Regions from separate parts of the Streptomyces sp. 3N207 genome, predicted to be linked through region 1. Evidence: riboswitches for the same ligand, from Rfam matches in the RefSeq annotation. Region 1 holds a riboswitch; the other holds the start of a gene.
What was found. A riboswitch is a leader RNA that binds a small molecule or an ion and turns the genes downstream of it on or off. The one in region 1 is predicted to bind glycine.
Positions count from the first base shown of each region.

Region 2: another riboswitch for glycine. It lies ahead of gcvT (glycine cleavage system aminomethyltransferase GcvT); the one in region 1 lies ahead of gcvP (aminomethyl-transferring glycine dehydrogenase).

Region 1 is NZ_JBQQBV010000035.1:8,341-15,423, forward strand. Features, by position in the region: gene ACTWP9_RS33950 (MerR family transcriptional regulator) at 130-786, shown strand; gene ACTWP9_RS33955 (DNA polymerase IV) at 879-2,447, shown strand; gene ACTWP9_RS33960 (PRC-barrel domain-containing protein) at 2,363-2,740, opposite strand; glycine riboswitch at 2,876-2,973, shown strand; gene gcvP (aminomethyl-transferring glycine dehydrogenase) at 3,157-6,087, shown strand; gene ACTWP9_RS33970 (DUF5999 family protein) at 6,202-6,408, opposite strand; gene ACTWP9_RS33975 (hypothetical protein) at 6,703-7,083, opposite strand, start outside.
Region 2 is NZ_JBQQBV010000003.1:251,912-258,994, reverse strand. Features, by position in the region: gene ACTWP9_RS06650 (L-serine ammonia-lyase) at 1-874, opposite strand, end outside; gene glyA (serine hydroxymethyltransferase) at 993-2,267, opposite strand; gene gcvH (glycine cleavage system protein GcvH) at 2,356-2,736, opposite strand; gene gcvT (glycine cleavage system aminomethyltransferase GcvT) at 2,867-4,003, opposite strand; glycine riboswitch at 4,186-4,316, opposite strand; partial or broken gene ACTWP9_RS06630 (AAA family ATPase) at 4,499-5,107, shown strand; gene ACTWP9_RS06625 (hypothetical protein) at 5,325-6,044, opposite strand; gene ACTWP9_RS06620 (enhanced serine sensitivity protein SseB) at 6,200-7,003, shown strand.

The DNA of each region.
Region 1 (7,083 bases):
AAACCACTCTCTGGGGCATTATCACTCGCCGTGCCGAGTGTGGCGATCGTTGACGCACTCGGAGTGACTGCCTACCTTCATGTGGGCAGGTTCCGGGGGTAACCCGGGATGTGAAGGACGGAGGTCGGCGTGACAAGCACCGGCGGCGAAGGTACGGCGGCTGGCGACTCGTCCCTACCCGACGGCCCGCCCCCGGCTTCCGGCCGGGAGGTGCCCGCAGATCGGCCGTCCCCCGCACCGCCCCCAGGACTGCGGCCGGGCGGCGTCTCAGGGCCGTCGGCCGAGACCCCGGCCGAGCAGGTCGGCTACCGCGGTCCGACCGCCTGCTCCGCGGCCGGGATCACCTACCGCCAGCTCGACTACTGGGCCCGTACCGGGCTGGTCGAGCCCAGCATCCGCCCCGCCTACGGTTCGGGAACCCAGCGCCTCTACAGCTTTCAGGACATCGTCGTCCTCAAGATCGTCAAGCGGCTGCTGGACACCGGTGTATCGCTCCAGAACATTCGCGCCGCCGTACGGCATCTGCGGTCCAGGGGCCGGACCGACCTGGCACGGATGACGTTGATGAGCGACGGGGCCACGGTCTACGAATGCTCTTCGCCCGACGAGGTGGTGGATCTCCTGCAGGGGGGCCAGGGCGTCTTCGGTATCGCCGTCGGCGTCGTCTGGAAGGACGTCGAGGGCGCTCTCTCCCAGCTGCACGGGGAGCGCGTCGACACCGGCGAGACGCTGGTCAGGGACCATCCGGAGGACGAGCTGGCCCGCCGCCGCAATCGGGCGGGGTAGCCGGGCGTCGGGGCTGAGGCCGCCGGTGTTGGCGCCGTACCGGGGCCGCACACCGGCGGGATTGTCAGTGGGATGCGGCAGCATCGGAAGATGTGAGGACCCAGCCGACCATCCTGCATCTGGACATGGATGCCTTCTTCGCTGCTGTGGAGCAGGCGTCGAAGCCCAGTCTGCGCGGGAAGCCGGTCGTGGTCGGCGGCCTCGGGCCGCGCGGGGTCGTTTCGACGGCCTCGTACGAGGCCAGGCGCTTCGGGGTGCACTCGGCGATGCCCACGGCGCAGGCCAGGCGGCTGGCGCCGAACGCTGCGTATCTGGGCGCGCGCTTCGGGCTCTACCGTGCGGTCAGCGAGGTGGTGATGGAGCTGCTGCACCAACTGTCGCCACTGGTGGAGCCCCTGAGCCTCGACGAGGCGTTCGTGGACCTGGAGGCCGGGGAGGCGCTGGAAGGGACGCAGGGCGGCGCTGAGGGGGCGCAACAGGTCGGTGAGCGGCTGCGGCGGGACATCAGAGCGGCGACGGGGCTGACCGGCTCGGTGGGGCTGGCGGGATCGAAGATGCTGGCCAAGATCGCCTCGGAGCAGGCGAAGCCGGACGGCCTGGTACTCATCCCGGTGGGCACCGAGCGCGAGATGCTGGCACCGCTGTCGGTGCGGACGCTGCCCGGGGTGGGGCCTGCCACGGCGGAGGTGCTGCGCAGAGCCGGGATCACCACTGTCGGAGAGATCGTGGAGGCGGGTGAGGACGAGCTGCTGCGGCTGCTCGGTAAGTCACACGGGACCTCGGTCCATGCGATGGCCCACGGCATCGACGACCGTCCGGTGGTGGCCGAGCGGGACGCCAAGTCGGTCTCCGTCGAGGACACCTACGATGTGGACCTCACCGACCGCACCAGGGTGCGGCTGGAGCTGGAGCGGCTCGCCGAGCGCTGTGTGACGCGGCTGCGCGCGGCCGGGCGGTCCGGACGCACCGTGGTCATCAAGGTACGCAGCTACGACTTCTCGACCCTCACCAGATCCGAGACCCTGCGTGGGCCCACCGACGACCTGGGTGTCGTCAAGGAGGCAGCGCTGCGGCTGCTGGACGGGGTGGACACCACGGCCGGGGTGCGGCTGCTGGGAGTCGGGGTCAGCGGGCTCGCCGACTTCACACAGGAGGACCTGTTCGCGCAGGCCCAGGCCGCGCTGAGCCAGGAGCACGAACCGTCCGACAGAGACCACCCCGAAGGCGGGGCGGGAGCGGCGGAGGCCGAAGGCAGTCCGGCGGAGGCCGAGAGCAGACCGGCGGGTGCCGAGGGGCCGCTGCGGACGGCCCGGGCGGCGATGGAAGCGGGCGCCGCCGCCGAGGAGCCCGGCGCGGCCGTGTCCGCCGATCGGCGATGGACCCCCGGCCTGGATGTGTGCCATGCCGAGTACGGCAGAGGCTGGGTGCAGGGCAGCGGCATCGGGAAGGTCACCGTCCGTTTCGAGGAACCGGACACTCCGCCCGGCCGGGTGCGGACCTTCTCCGTCGACGACCCGGAGCTGGAGCCCGCCGAGCCGAGAATGCTGGACGCGGACATCGCCCGGGCGCTGGCGGCTCAGTCCCCGGCGCCGGCGATCCGTCCGAAATCGCGGTCCGGGGGCGTGGGCGCCTCCTCGCCTGCCGGGACGTCGAGCCCGTAGTGGCGGTAGAGCTGGAGCTCCTGCTGCGGGGAGAGGTGACGGCCGACGCCGAAGTCGGGGGCCTCCTTGATCAGGGCGCGCTCGAACGGGACACGCAGCCCGGTCTCGTCCAGGCTCGAGGGCTCCAGCGGCACGAAGGCGTCGCGGCTGAAGATGCCGGTGCGCAGCGCCGCCCACTCCGGTTCGCCCGTGGCGTCGTCGAGATACACCTCGTCGACCGTGCCGATCTTGACACCCTCGCTGTCGAACGCCTTGCGGCCGATCAGGCTCCGCGGATCTATGTAGGTCTGCACGAGTCTCCTCCCACGGGGTCGCAACGTGCTGTTCACGCTCGTACTCACCACGAAACGGCACTTTTCGACTGTTGGCTACTTGAGCGCACTCCGGGTTACCACTCAAGGGGGCGCTGATACGCTCAAGGTGGCTGTCGACCCCGTGCGGGAGAGTCCTCCGGTGAACTTTCCGGAGGCGCCGAAGGAGCAACTCCTCCCCGGAATCTCTCAGGCCCACGTACCGCGCGGACGAGGTCACTCTGGAAAGCAGGGCGGGCCCGGACCAGCGCCGAAGCCCCTCCTCACCGACGGTGTAAGCCGAGGCCCCGCACCTGGGGCCCGGTGAAACTCTCAGGTCGAGATGACAGAGGGGGAGGCCGTCCGGGCACCCGTAAAGGTGCCCCTCGCAGGTCGCACAGACCAGGAGGCCCCCGCAGATGACTTCCCACCGGACCCCGCTCTCCGCACTGGAGAACGGCACTCCCTTCGAGAGCCGCCATATCGGACCCGACGCCGGTGCGCAGGCCAAGATGCTCGCGCAGGTCGGCTACGGGTCGCTCGACGAGCTGACCGCGGCGGCGGTGCCCGACGTGATCAGAAGCACCGAGCGGCTGGAGCTGCCCGAGGCGCGGAGCGAGGCGGAGGTACTGGCCGAGCTGCGCTCCCTCGCGCAGCGCAACCAGGTGCTGCACTCCATGATCGGCCTCGGCTACCACGGCACTGTCACACCGCCGGTGATCCTGCGCAATGTCATGGAGAACCCCGCCTGGTACACCGCCTACACGCCCTACCAGCCGGAGATCTCCCAGGGCCGGCTGGAGGCGCTGCTCAACTTCCAGACCGTCGTCTCCGATCTGACCGGGCTGCCCACCGCCGGTGCATCGCTGCTGGACGAGCCCACGGCCGCCGCCGAGGCGATGGCGCTCTCGCGCCGGGTCGGCAAGGCCGGCAAGAACGGCGGCACCTTCCTGGTCGACGCCGACTGTCTGCCGCAGACCGTCGCGGTGCTGCGGACCCGCGCCGAGCCCACCGGGGTGGAGGTCCTGGTTGCCGACCTGAGTGAGGGCATCCCCGACGAGCTTGCCGAGCGCGGCGGCATCTTCGGCGTGCTGCTGCAGTACCCCGGCGCCTCCGGTGCGGTGCGCGATCTGCGCCCGGTGATCGAGCGGGCGCACGAACTGGGCGCGGTCGTCACCGTCGCGGCCGACCTGCTGGCGCTCACCCTGCTGACCTCACCCGGCGAGCTGGGTGCGGACATCGCCGTCGGCTCCAGCCAGCGCTTCGGCGTGCCGATGGGCTTCGGCGGGCCGCACGCGGGCTATATGTCCGTCCGCGACAAGTTCGCCCGCAGCCTGCCCGGACGGCTCGTCGGCGTCTCCAAGGACGCGGACGGCGAGCAGGCGTACCGCCTCGCCCTGCAAACCCGTGAGCAGCACATCCGCCGCGAGAAGGCCACCAGCAACATCTGCACCGCGCAGGTGCTGCTCGCCGTGATGGCCGGGATGTACGCCGCCTACCACGGGCCCGACGGGCTGGCCGCCATCGCCCGCCGTACCCACCGCTACGCGACACTGCTCGCCGCCGGGCTGCGGGACGGCGGCGTCGAGGTCCTGTATGAGCGGTTCTTCGACACGGTCACCGCGCGTGTGCCGGGCCGCGCGGCCGAGATCACCGGCCGGGCCCGCGAAGCCGGGATCAACCTGCGGCAGGTGGACGCCGACCACATCGGTATCGCCTGCGACGAGACCACCGGGCGCGAGCAGCTCGCCGCCGTGTGGCAGGCGTTCGGGGTGGCAGCGCCCGGCGACCTGGACGCGCTGGACGCCGCGATAGGGGCTACCTCCCGGCCGGAGGCCGGCGGAGAGGCACTCCCCGCTGACCTGCTGCGCAGCGACGAGTACCTCACGCACCCGGTCTTCCACGAGCACCGCTCCGAGACGGCGATGCTGCGTTATCTGCGCCGCCTCGCCGACCGGGACTACGCGCTGGACCGCGGCATGATCCCGCTCGGTTCCTGCACGATGAAGCTCAATGCCACCACCGAGATGGAGCCGGTCACCTGGCCCGAATTCGGTGCACTGCACCCCTTCGCGCCCGCCGAGCAGGCCGAGGGCTATCTGACGCTGATCCGCGAACTGGAGGAGCGGCTGGCCGAGGTCACCGGCTACGACAAGGTCTCCCTCCAGCCGAACGCGGGCTCCCAGGGCGAGCTGGCGGGACTGCTGGCCGTACGCGCCTACCACCGCGCCAACGGCGAGGCACAGCGCACCGTCTGCCTCATCCCCTCCTCGGCGCACGGCACCAACGCGGCCAGCGCCGTGATGGCGGGGATGAAGGTCGTCGTCGTCAAGACCAGCGACAACGGTGACGTGGACGTGGCCGACCTGCACGCCAAGATCGAGCAGCACGGCGACGAGCTTGCCGTGCTGATGGTCACCTACCCCTCGACGCACGGCGTGTTCGAGGAGCACATCACCGAGGTCTGCGCCGCCGTGCACGACGCGGGCGGCCAGGTGTACGTGGATGGTGCCAACCTCAACGCGCTGCTGGGGCTGGCCCGACCCGGCCGCTTCGGTGCCGACGTCTCGCACCTCAACCTGCACAAGACGTTCTGCATCCCGCACGGCGGGGGCGGCCCCGGCGTCGGTCCGATCGGCGTACGGGACCACCTGGCGCCGTACCTGCCCAACCACCCGCTCCAGCCCGCCGCCGGGCCGGAAACGGGCATCGGCCCGGTCTCCGGTGCACCGTGGGGCTCGGCCGGGATCCTGCCGATCTCGTGGGCGTACGTGCGGCTGATGGGCGCCGAGGGGCTGCGCAAGGCGACGCAGGTGGCGGTGTTGAGCGCCAACTACATCGCCAAGCGGCTCGAGCCGCACTACCCCGTGCTCTACACGGGCCCGAACGGGCTGGTGGCGCACGAGTGCATCATCGACGTACGGCCGCTGACCAAGCAGACGGGCGTGAGCATCGACGACGTCGCCAAGCGGCTGATCGACTACGGCTTCCACGCGCCGACGATGTCCTTCCCCGTCGCCGGGACGCTGATGATCGAGCCGACGGAGAGCGAGGATCTGACCGAGGTCGACCGGTTCTGCGAGGCGATGATCGCCATCCGTGCGGAGATCGAGAAGGTCGGTACCGGGGAGTGGGACGCGGCGGACAATCCGCTGCGCAACGCCCCGCACACCGCCGCCATGCTCGGCCGCGAGTGGGAGCAGGGCTACGGGCGCGAGGAGGCCGTCTTCCCGGCCGGCGTGCGGCCGTCCGACAAGTACTGGCCCCCCGTACGCCGGATCGACGGCGCCTACGGTGACCGCAACCTCGTCTGCTCCTGCCCGCCGATCGGGGAGTACGACGCGGGGTAGCCCGGGGCGGAATGCTGTGGCGGAGCTCGTCGATGTTCCGCAGTTGCTGCGGACAGGGGCCTGGGGGCTGCGCCCTCAGGCCCCGGCGTTCGGCCGGCCCGCCGTCGCGTGTGGCTAGGCGGCGGTGATGATGTGGCGGGTGCCGAGCGGCTTGTGCGGGGCGATGATCTGGCCGTCCGGCAGCAGCTCTCCCGTGTCCTCGAAGAGCAGAACTCCGTTGCAGAGCAGGCTCCAGCCCTGCTCCGGGTGGTGGGCCACGGGCTGCGCGGCCTCCCTGTCTGCTGAATCCGCTGTCGGGCACGGTGGCTGGTGCTGGCACATTGTCGGTGTCTTCCGTCGTGTTGTGGCGTCTGTCCTGCGGCTCTTGTTCTGCATGGCCGTTCCCCCCGTGATCACGTACGTGCGTACGTTCCGGTCCATCTCACAGTGTTCCGCTGCTGGCTCGAATCCGCAGGGATTTCGCGTCAGCTCGTACCCAACCGCTCAGACGCATCACCCTGGCGGGCGGTTGCGCCCAACTGCCCGGTCATTTCGGGGGGTTCGGGTAGTCGGGAAGACTAGCCCATCCGGACGGGCGGACAGCAGCGCAGGTGGTGCCGTAGGACAGAAGCCGGATCACGCGGGCGTACGCAGCAGCGAAGCCACCTGCGGATCCGTTCCGGGCGCCACCGTCGTAGCCGCGGAAGCGATCAGCCTGCGGGTCAGTACGGGCAGCAGTGCGTCCACGCGGTGCGCGGTGTGCGGGGCGATGCCGGGCGGCGCGGGGGCCAGCGGGATCAGCAGGTCGGCCGGGTCCGGTACGCCACCGCACGGGTCGGCCGTGACGTCGGCGTGCAGCCACAGGGTGAGCATGTACAGCTCCGGTACCGACAGCAGGCGCGGCTGGTACGGGGCCGGCAGCAGCTCGGCCTGCCGTATCGCCCGCACCGTCGAGAGGACATAGGGGCCCTGTCGGAACTGTCCGAACGTCCAGCCGTCCGCGGTCAGTACCGCCTC
Region 2 (7,083 bases), on a different contig from region 1:
TCGGCGCGGTCACCACGCGGCCGCCTGCCGCGTTTTCCTCGTTGACAGCCATGGCGTACAGCGTCGTCCACTCCATGGCGTGCGCCTCGACCTGGCCCTCGGCCCGCAGCTGGCGGGCCGAAGTCGCGGCGCGGCGGCGGACCTTCAGGCCGCCGGGCAGGATGCCCTCCTGGGAGAGGCCGCGGGCGACGCAGTCCCTCATGACCTGCCAGATCTCCAGCAGCCCGGCACGGATCTCATCCTCGGTGCGCCATGCCTTCTCGTTCTCCAGCATCAGACGGGAGACCGACAGCCCGGTTTCCCGGGTCAGGCGCAGCAGTTCGTCGCCGGTGCGGAAAGGATGGCGCAGGATGGTGTCGTCCAGTTTGATGCGGTCCTCGCCGACCGCGTCCTCGTCCACGACGAAGCCGCCGCCCACCGAGTAGTAGGTCTTCTCCAGCAGCGGCGTGCCGGCCTCGTCGTAGGCGAAGAGGGTCATGCCGTTGGCGTGGTACGGCAGGGAGCGGCGCCGGTGCAGGATCAGCTGGGTGCGCTCCTCGAACGGGATCTGGTGGGCATCTCCTATTTCGGCGGCGAGGAGGCGGAGCCGGCCCTCCTCGCGGATACGTGCGACGCGGTCGTCCGCCGTCTCGACGTCGACCGTGCGCGGCGACTCGCCCTCCAGGCCCAGCAGTACGGCCTTTGGGGTGCCGTGGCCGTGGCCGGTCGCGCCGAGGGAGCCGAACAGTTCGGCGCGTACGGACGCGGTGTGCGCCAGCGCGCCCTCGTTCTTCAGTCGCCGCGCGAACATCCGGGCGGCGCGCATCGGGCCCACGGTGTGGGAGCTCGACGGGCCGATGCCGATCGAGAACAGGTCGAAGACCGAGATTGCCATGGTGCGGCTCCTGCCCTGGTGGGGCCAGTGGGTTGTTTCTTGGGGGCGGCGCAGAGGGTGGTGCGGTGGTGGTGCGGGTGCCGGAGGGGCTGGAGCAGCCCCTCCGGCAGCGAGGGTGCTACTTACCCAGGGTGGGGTACAGCGGGTGCTTCTCCGCAAGCGCGGCAACGCGCGCGGCGAGGGTCTTTCCCTTGGCGTCGTCGAAGCCCGGCAGCAGCGCCTCGGCGATGATGTCGGCGACCTCGGCGAAGTCCTCGTCCTGGAAACCGCGGGTGGCCAGCGCGGGCGTCCCGATGCGCAGCCCGGAGGTCACCATCGGCGGCCGTGGGTCGTTGGGGACGGCGTTGCGGTTGACGGTGATGCCGATGTCGTGCAGCCGGTCCTCGGCCTGCTGCCCGTCCAGCTCGCTGTTGCGCAGGTCGACCAGGACCAGGTGGACGTCCGTGCCGCCGGACAGTACGGAGACGCCGGCCTCCACCGCGTCCGGGCGCAGCAGGCGCTCGGCAAGGAGGCGCGCGCCGGAGAGCGTACGCCGCTGCCGGTCCTTGAAGTCGTCGCTGGCGGCGACCTTGAAGGCGACGGCCTTCGCGGCGATCACATGCTCCAGCGGACCGCCCTGCTGGCCGGGGAAGACCGCGGAGTTGATCTTCTTGGCGTGCTCCTTCTTGGAGAGGATCACACCGCCGCGCGGGCCGCCCAGGGTCTTGTGCGTGGTGGTCGTGACGACATCCGCGTGCGGCACCGGGCTGGGGTGCAGCCCCGCGGCCACGAGACCGGCGAAGTGTGCCATGTCCACCATCAGATACGCGCCGACCTCGTCGGCGATCCGGCGGAAGGCGGCGAAGTCGAGCTGGCGCGGGTAGGCGGACCAGCCAGCGATGATCAGCTGCGGGCGGTGCTCCTTGGCCAGCCGCTCGACCTCGTCCATGTCGATCCGGCTGGTCTGGTCGTCGACCTTGTAGGCGACGACGTTGTAGAGCTTGCCGGAGAAGTTGATCTTCATGCCGTGGGTGAGGTGCCCACCGTGCGCCAGATCCAGACCCAGGATGGTGTCGCCCGGCTTGAGCAGCGCGAACATCGCGGCGGCGTTCGCCTGCGCACCGGAGTGCGGCTGTACGTTGGCGGCCTCGGCGCCGAACAGCGCCTTGATGCGGTCCCTGGCCAGGCTCTCGACCACGTCGACGTACTCGCAGCCGCCGTAGTAGCGGCGGCCGGGGTAGCCCTCGGCGTACTTGTTGGTGAGGACCGAGCCCTGGGCCTCCATGGAGGCGACCGGAGCGAAGTTCTCCGAGGCGATCATCTCGAGGGTGGACTGCTGGCGGTGGAGTTCGGCGTCGACGGCGGCGGCGACGTCGGGGTCGACCTCGTGGAGAGAACCGTTCAGAAGCGACATGGAAGAACCGTCCCTGGGAAGTGGCGGCGGGGTGGGCAAGCGGCCTCGGGCGATCCGAGGCGGACCTCGGTCACCCGAGGCGGGCGCCTCAGCTGCCTGAGGCGAAAGCGGCGTACTCGTCGGCCGAGAGCAGGTCGTCCGGCACCTCGGAGATCCTCACCTTGAACAGCCAGCCGCCCTCGAACGGGGCGGAGTTCACCAGCGCCGGGTCGTCCACCACGTCCTGGTTGACCTCGGTGATCTCACCGGAGGCGGGGGAGTAGAGGTCGCTGACGGACTTGGTGGACTCCAGCTCGCCACAGGTCTCGCCCGCGGTGACGGTGTCGCCGACCTCGGGAAGCTGGACGAAAACCACATCACCGAGCGCGCCTGCGGCGTGCTCGGTGATGCCGACCGTCGCGACGCCGTCCTCGACGTCGGACAGCCACTCGTGCTCCTTGCTGTAGCGGAGCTGCTGGGGGTTGCTCATGAGTCTGATTCTCCCGGATGCGAAAGGTGCAGTGAAAACGGTCTTGGCAGGTGGAACCGGGGGCCCGAACTCGGCACGGGCCACCGGTGGAAAGAGCTCAGCCCTTCCGAGGACTCAACCCTCCCAGGGCTCAGTCCCTCTTGTAGAAGGGCAACGCCACAACCTCGTACGGCTCGTGGGAGCCCCGGATGTCCACGGCGACCCCCTTCGTGCCGGGTTCCGCGTGCGCCGCGTCCACGTACGCCATGGCGATCGGCTTGCCCAGCGTCGGGGAGGGCGCGCCGGAGGTGATTTCGCCCACAACGGCGCCGTCGGCGACCACGGGATAACCGGCCCGCGGAACCCGGCGCCCCTCGGCGACCAGCCCGACCAGCTTGCGCGGCGGCGCTTTCCTGGCCTTCTCGGCGGCAGCTGCCAGCGCGTCCCGGCCCACGAAGCGGCCCTCGTTCGTCGTCTTCTCGAACTTGACGACCCTGCCCAGACCCGCGTCGAACGGGGTCAGCGCGGTGGACAGTTCGTGCCCGTACAGCGGCATGCCCGCCTCCAGGCGCAGCGTGTCGCGGCAGCTGAGCCCGCACGGCACCAGGCCGGCGTCCCCGCCCGACTCCGTCAGCGCTTCCCAGACCTCGACGGCGTCGTCGGGGGCGACGAACAGCTCGAAGCCGTCCTCGCCGGTGTAACCCGTACGGGCGATGAGTGCGGGCTTGCCGGCGACGATGTCGCGCTCGCCCGCGTAGTAGCGCAGCCCCTCCACGTCGAAGCCGGTCAGCTTCTTGAGGATGCCCACGGCGGCCGGCCCTTGGACGGCGATCAGCGCGTATTTGTCGCGGTCGTCCCGCACCTCGGCGCCGTACCCGTCCTGCCGCTCGACCAGCGCGTCGAGGACGGTCTGTGCGTTGGCGGCGTTGGCGACGACCAGATACTCCCGCTCGTCCTGCTCGCCCAGCCGGTAGACGATCAGGTCGTCGAGAATGCCGCCGTTCTCGTCGCAGATCATGGTGTAGCGGGCGCGGCCGACGGCCAGCTTGGACAGGTTGCCCACCAGCGCGTAGTCCAGCAGCTCGCCCGCCTGCGGTCCGGTGAGAGTGATCTCACCCATATGGGAGAGGTCGAAGAGGCCGGCGGTCGAGCGCACGGCCAGATGCTCCTCGCGCTCGCTGCCGTAGCGCAGCGGCATGTCCCAGCCCGCGAAGTCGGTCATGGTGGCGCCCAGCGCCCGGTGTGTGGCGTCCAGCGCGGTCTTACGGGTGGCCGGTGGCTCAGTCATGCAGGCTCCAGAGTCCCAATGAGTCCCCACAAGGGGTATGACGCGGATGTCCTCCCCATCTGTCATCGGAACCTGAGAGGTTCGCCGACAGCTCCCGAACGGCTGGAGCGCGGCTTGCACCTTGGGTGGGACCACCGGCCCGCGCCGGGGCGGGAGCGCGACGGTCCGCTTTTCAGATCTGCCTAGCCTGCGCGGTAACGGGGCCTGAGAGATTCAAGGGAGGATCTTGCTCCTTCGGCGCCCCGGCATGCTGTTGCGGTTACTGACGTGCGAATACTGCTGTGCCTGCCGGAGACTCTCCCGCGCGGGTTCGAACGGCCGGTATGGAGTTGAGTGCGGACATCATCGCACGGGTGAGCGGGCCGTGACTGCCCCTGAGCGCAAGCCGTTCACCTTGAATCGCATTACCTTTTCTTTACATACTTGGGGGAGGCGGTGGCCGAGCCGTCGCCCAGGGAGGGAGATCCATTGGGCAGCCTGTGCAGTGCGGACGCGATGCCGAGGGGCGCGCGGGCGGGTCCCGCCGCCCGCTCCGTGGTCCGCCACGACCTGCGCCGCACCGCCGCGGTGCGGACGCTTCGCTACCGCGCCGGGGATGTGGTGGTCGTCTCCGGTCTGCCGGGCGGCGGCAAGTCCACCCTGATCAGATCCGCTGTCCCGGCGCGCGGCCAGGTCATCCGTATCGACTCCCAGGACACCCGGGAGCGCTGGGAGCGGCGCATGCCGCGCTGGCTGCCGTACGGCGTCTACCGGCCGCTGGTGCGGCTCGCGCACTACGCGGGGCTGCGCGCGGCGCTCGGCTCGGGGGCCGCAGTCGTGGTGCACGACTGCGGTACGCAGAGCTGGGTGCGCCGCTGGCTGGCCCGGGACGCGGTACGGCGGGGCCGGTCGCTGCACCTGCTGCTGCTCGACGTCTCGCCCGAGGACGCGCTCGCCGGGCAGACCGCGCGGGGCAGGAGGGTGTCCGGGTACGCCTTCCACCGTCACCTGCGTGCCGTACGCAGACTGCGGTCGGCCGCCGAGGCGGGGCGGCTGCCTGCGGGCATCGTCTCCTCGGTGCTGCTGGACCGGGGCGCGGCCCAGGCACTGCGCTCCGTGCTCTTCGAACCGCTGCCCGAGCCGGTGCCGATGGCGGTCTCCACGCATGTGCGGCTGGTGCCCGCACCCGCTCCGGTGCCGCCCGCCCGAGTGCCGGGGGCCCCGGTGGCGCCAGTGCCGCCCGCGCGGGCCGGGCCGCGGACGCCGACGGTCCCGCCGCCCGGGAGGGACGACGGGACCGCGGACGGGGACACCTGTGACCGGGCCCCGGGCGTGACCGGGATCAGCGGCCCGCGTCCGGGGTGACCGGCTTCTCGAGCTGCGGCTCGGCGGGCACCGCCGGGGGCACCAGTCCGAGCGCCGGCTTCTCGGGCGCCTGCCCCTCCGCGGGCTCTGCGGGTTCCGCGGGCTGACCGGGCTTGGCGGGCTGGCTGTGCTGACCGGGCTCGGCGGGCTGCCCGTGCTGGCCGGGCTTGGCGGGTTTCGCGGCCTGGCCGTGCTGACTGGGCTTCGCGGGCTGGCCGTGTTCGCCGGGCTTCGCGGGCTGGCTGTGCTGGCCGGGCTTCGCAGGCTTCGCGGCCTGGCTGTGCTGGCCGGGCTTCGCGGGCTGGCCGTGTTCGCCGGGCTTGGGCTCGGCAGGCTTCGGCTGGGCATGCTGCTGCTTCGGCTCCTGCGGCTGAGCAGGCTTGTGCTCAGTCGTGGGCTTCTGCTCCTCCGACGGGTTGTCGTGCGGGGCGGCAGGCTTCGCCGGCTGGCCCTGGGCGGGCTTCTGCGGCTTGGCGGGCTTCTGCTGCTGGGCGCCCTGGTCACCCGACGGTTCCGGCTTGCCCTGCTCCGTGCCGGTGTCGTGGTCGGCGGGTTGCTGGACGCCGGGCCGGTGCCCCGGGGCGTGGTCCGCGGGCAGCGAGGACGCCGCGGAGGAGGCCGCGCCCGCCGCGCCGATGGCGAGCGAGCCGGCCAGGGAAACGGTGACGGCGGTGGCGGTGAGTCTGTTCACGCGCATGTGCACTCCTCCAATAAGCGTGCCGGATGGCACGTAGTGGGACGAAACCCACTTTTCGGGCGATGGATGGGAGACGCAACCGGAGCGTCGCCGGACGTGTCCCTCCGCCCTCCCTCCCGGGACCGCGCGCGGAGATCATGGATAGGCTTGCCCGTATGACAGTTCCCTCGCAGCCCCAGCCGCAGCAGCCGCAGCACTTCGGGCCCGGGCACGGGGGCGGCTGGCCCGGTAACGAGCTGGAGGAAGCCCTGGCCGCCTCGGTGCAGGTGCCGCACGCGGGCGCCCGGCTGCTGGAGGTGCTGGGCCGCAGCAGCGTATGGGTCCCGCTCCCGGAGGGCGGAAGCCGGGAGAGCCGCGAACTGGACCTGCCCACCGTCGAGTTGGACGGCGCGGTCTATGTGCCGGTCTTCAGCTCCGAGGAGCAGTTCCTGAACGTCGTCGGCTCGCATATGTCCTTCACCATCGCCCCGGCCAGGGAGTTCGCGCGCGGCCTTCCCCCGGGGGTGGGTATCGCGGTGAACCCGGAGGGGACGGTGGGGGTGCCGTTGCCCGCCGAGGCCGTTGCGGAGCTGTGCGCGAACACCCCGGCCGAGCAGGCCGCCGGGGGTGTGGTGCGAGGGGCCCGGGTGCGGCTGTTCGAGCCGGACTGGCAGGACGACCCGCTCTCCTTCCTCACCGCCGCCTCGGCCGAGTTCGCCGCGCTGCCGGCCGTACGGACAGCCCGCCGAGGGCTCGCCAGCACGGAGGGTGATCCGCCCGCGCTGTTCATCGGGATGGAACTCGACCTGCTGGAGCCGGAGCACCGGCAGGCGGCGCACGATGCGCTCGGCAGGGCACTGCACGTGGCCCAAGTGCCCTGGCCGGTGCAGATGGTGCTGCTCGATGTGGCCGACGACCCGGTGGTGGAGTGGATGCGGCAGTGCGTACGCCCCTTCTACGACCGCGAAACGCACGCCTGAGCGCCCCACGGAGCCGAGCTGAGTACGAGTACTGATGTCCCGGCCCGCTCTTAAGCTGGTTGGATAGCGGTGAGGGGCGA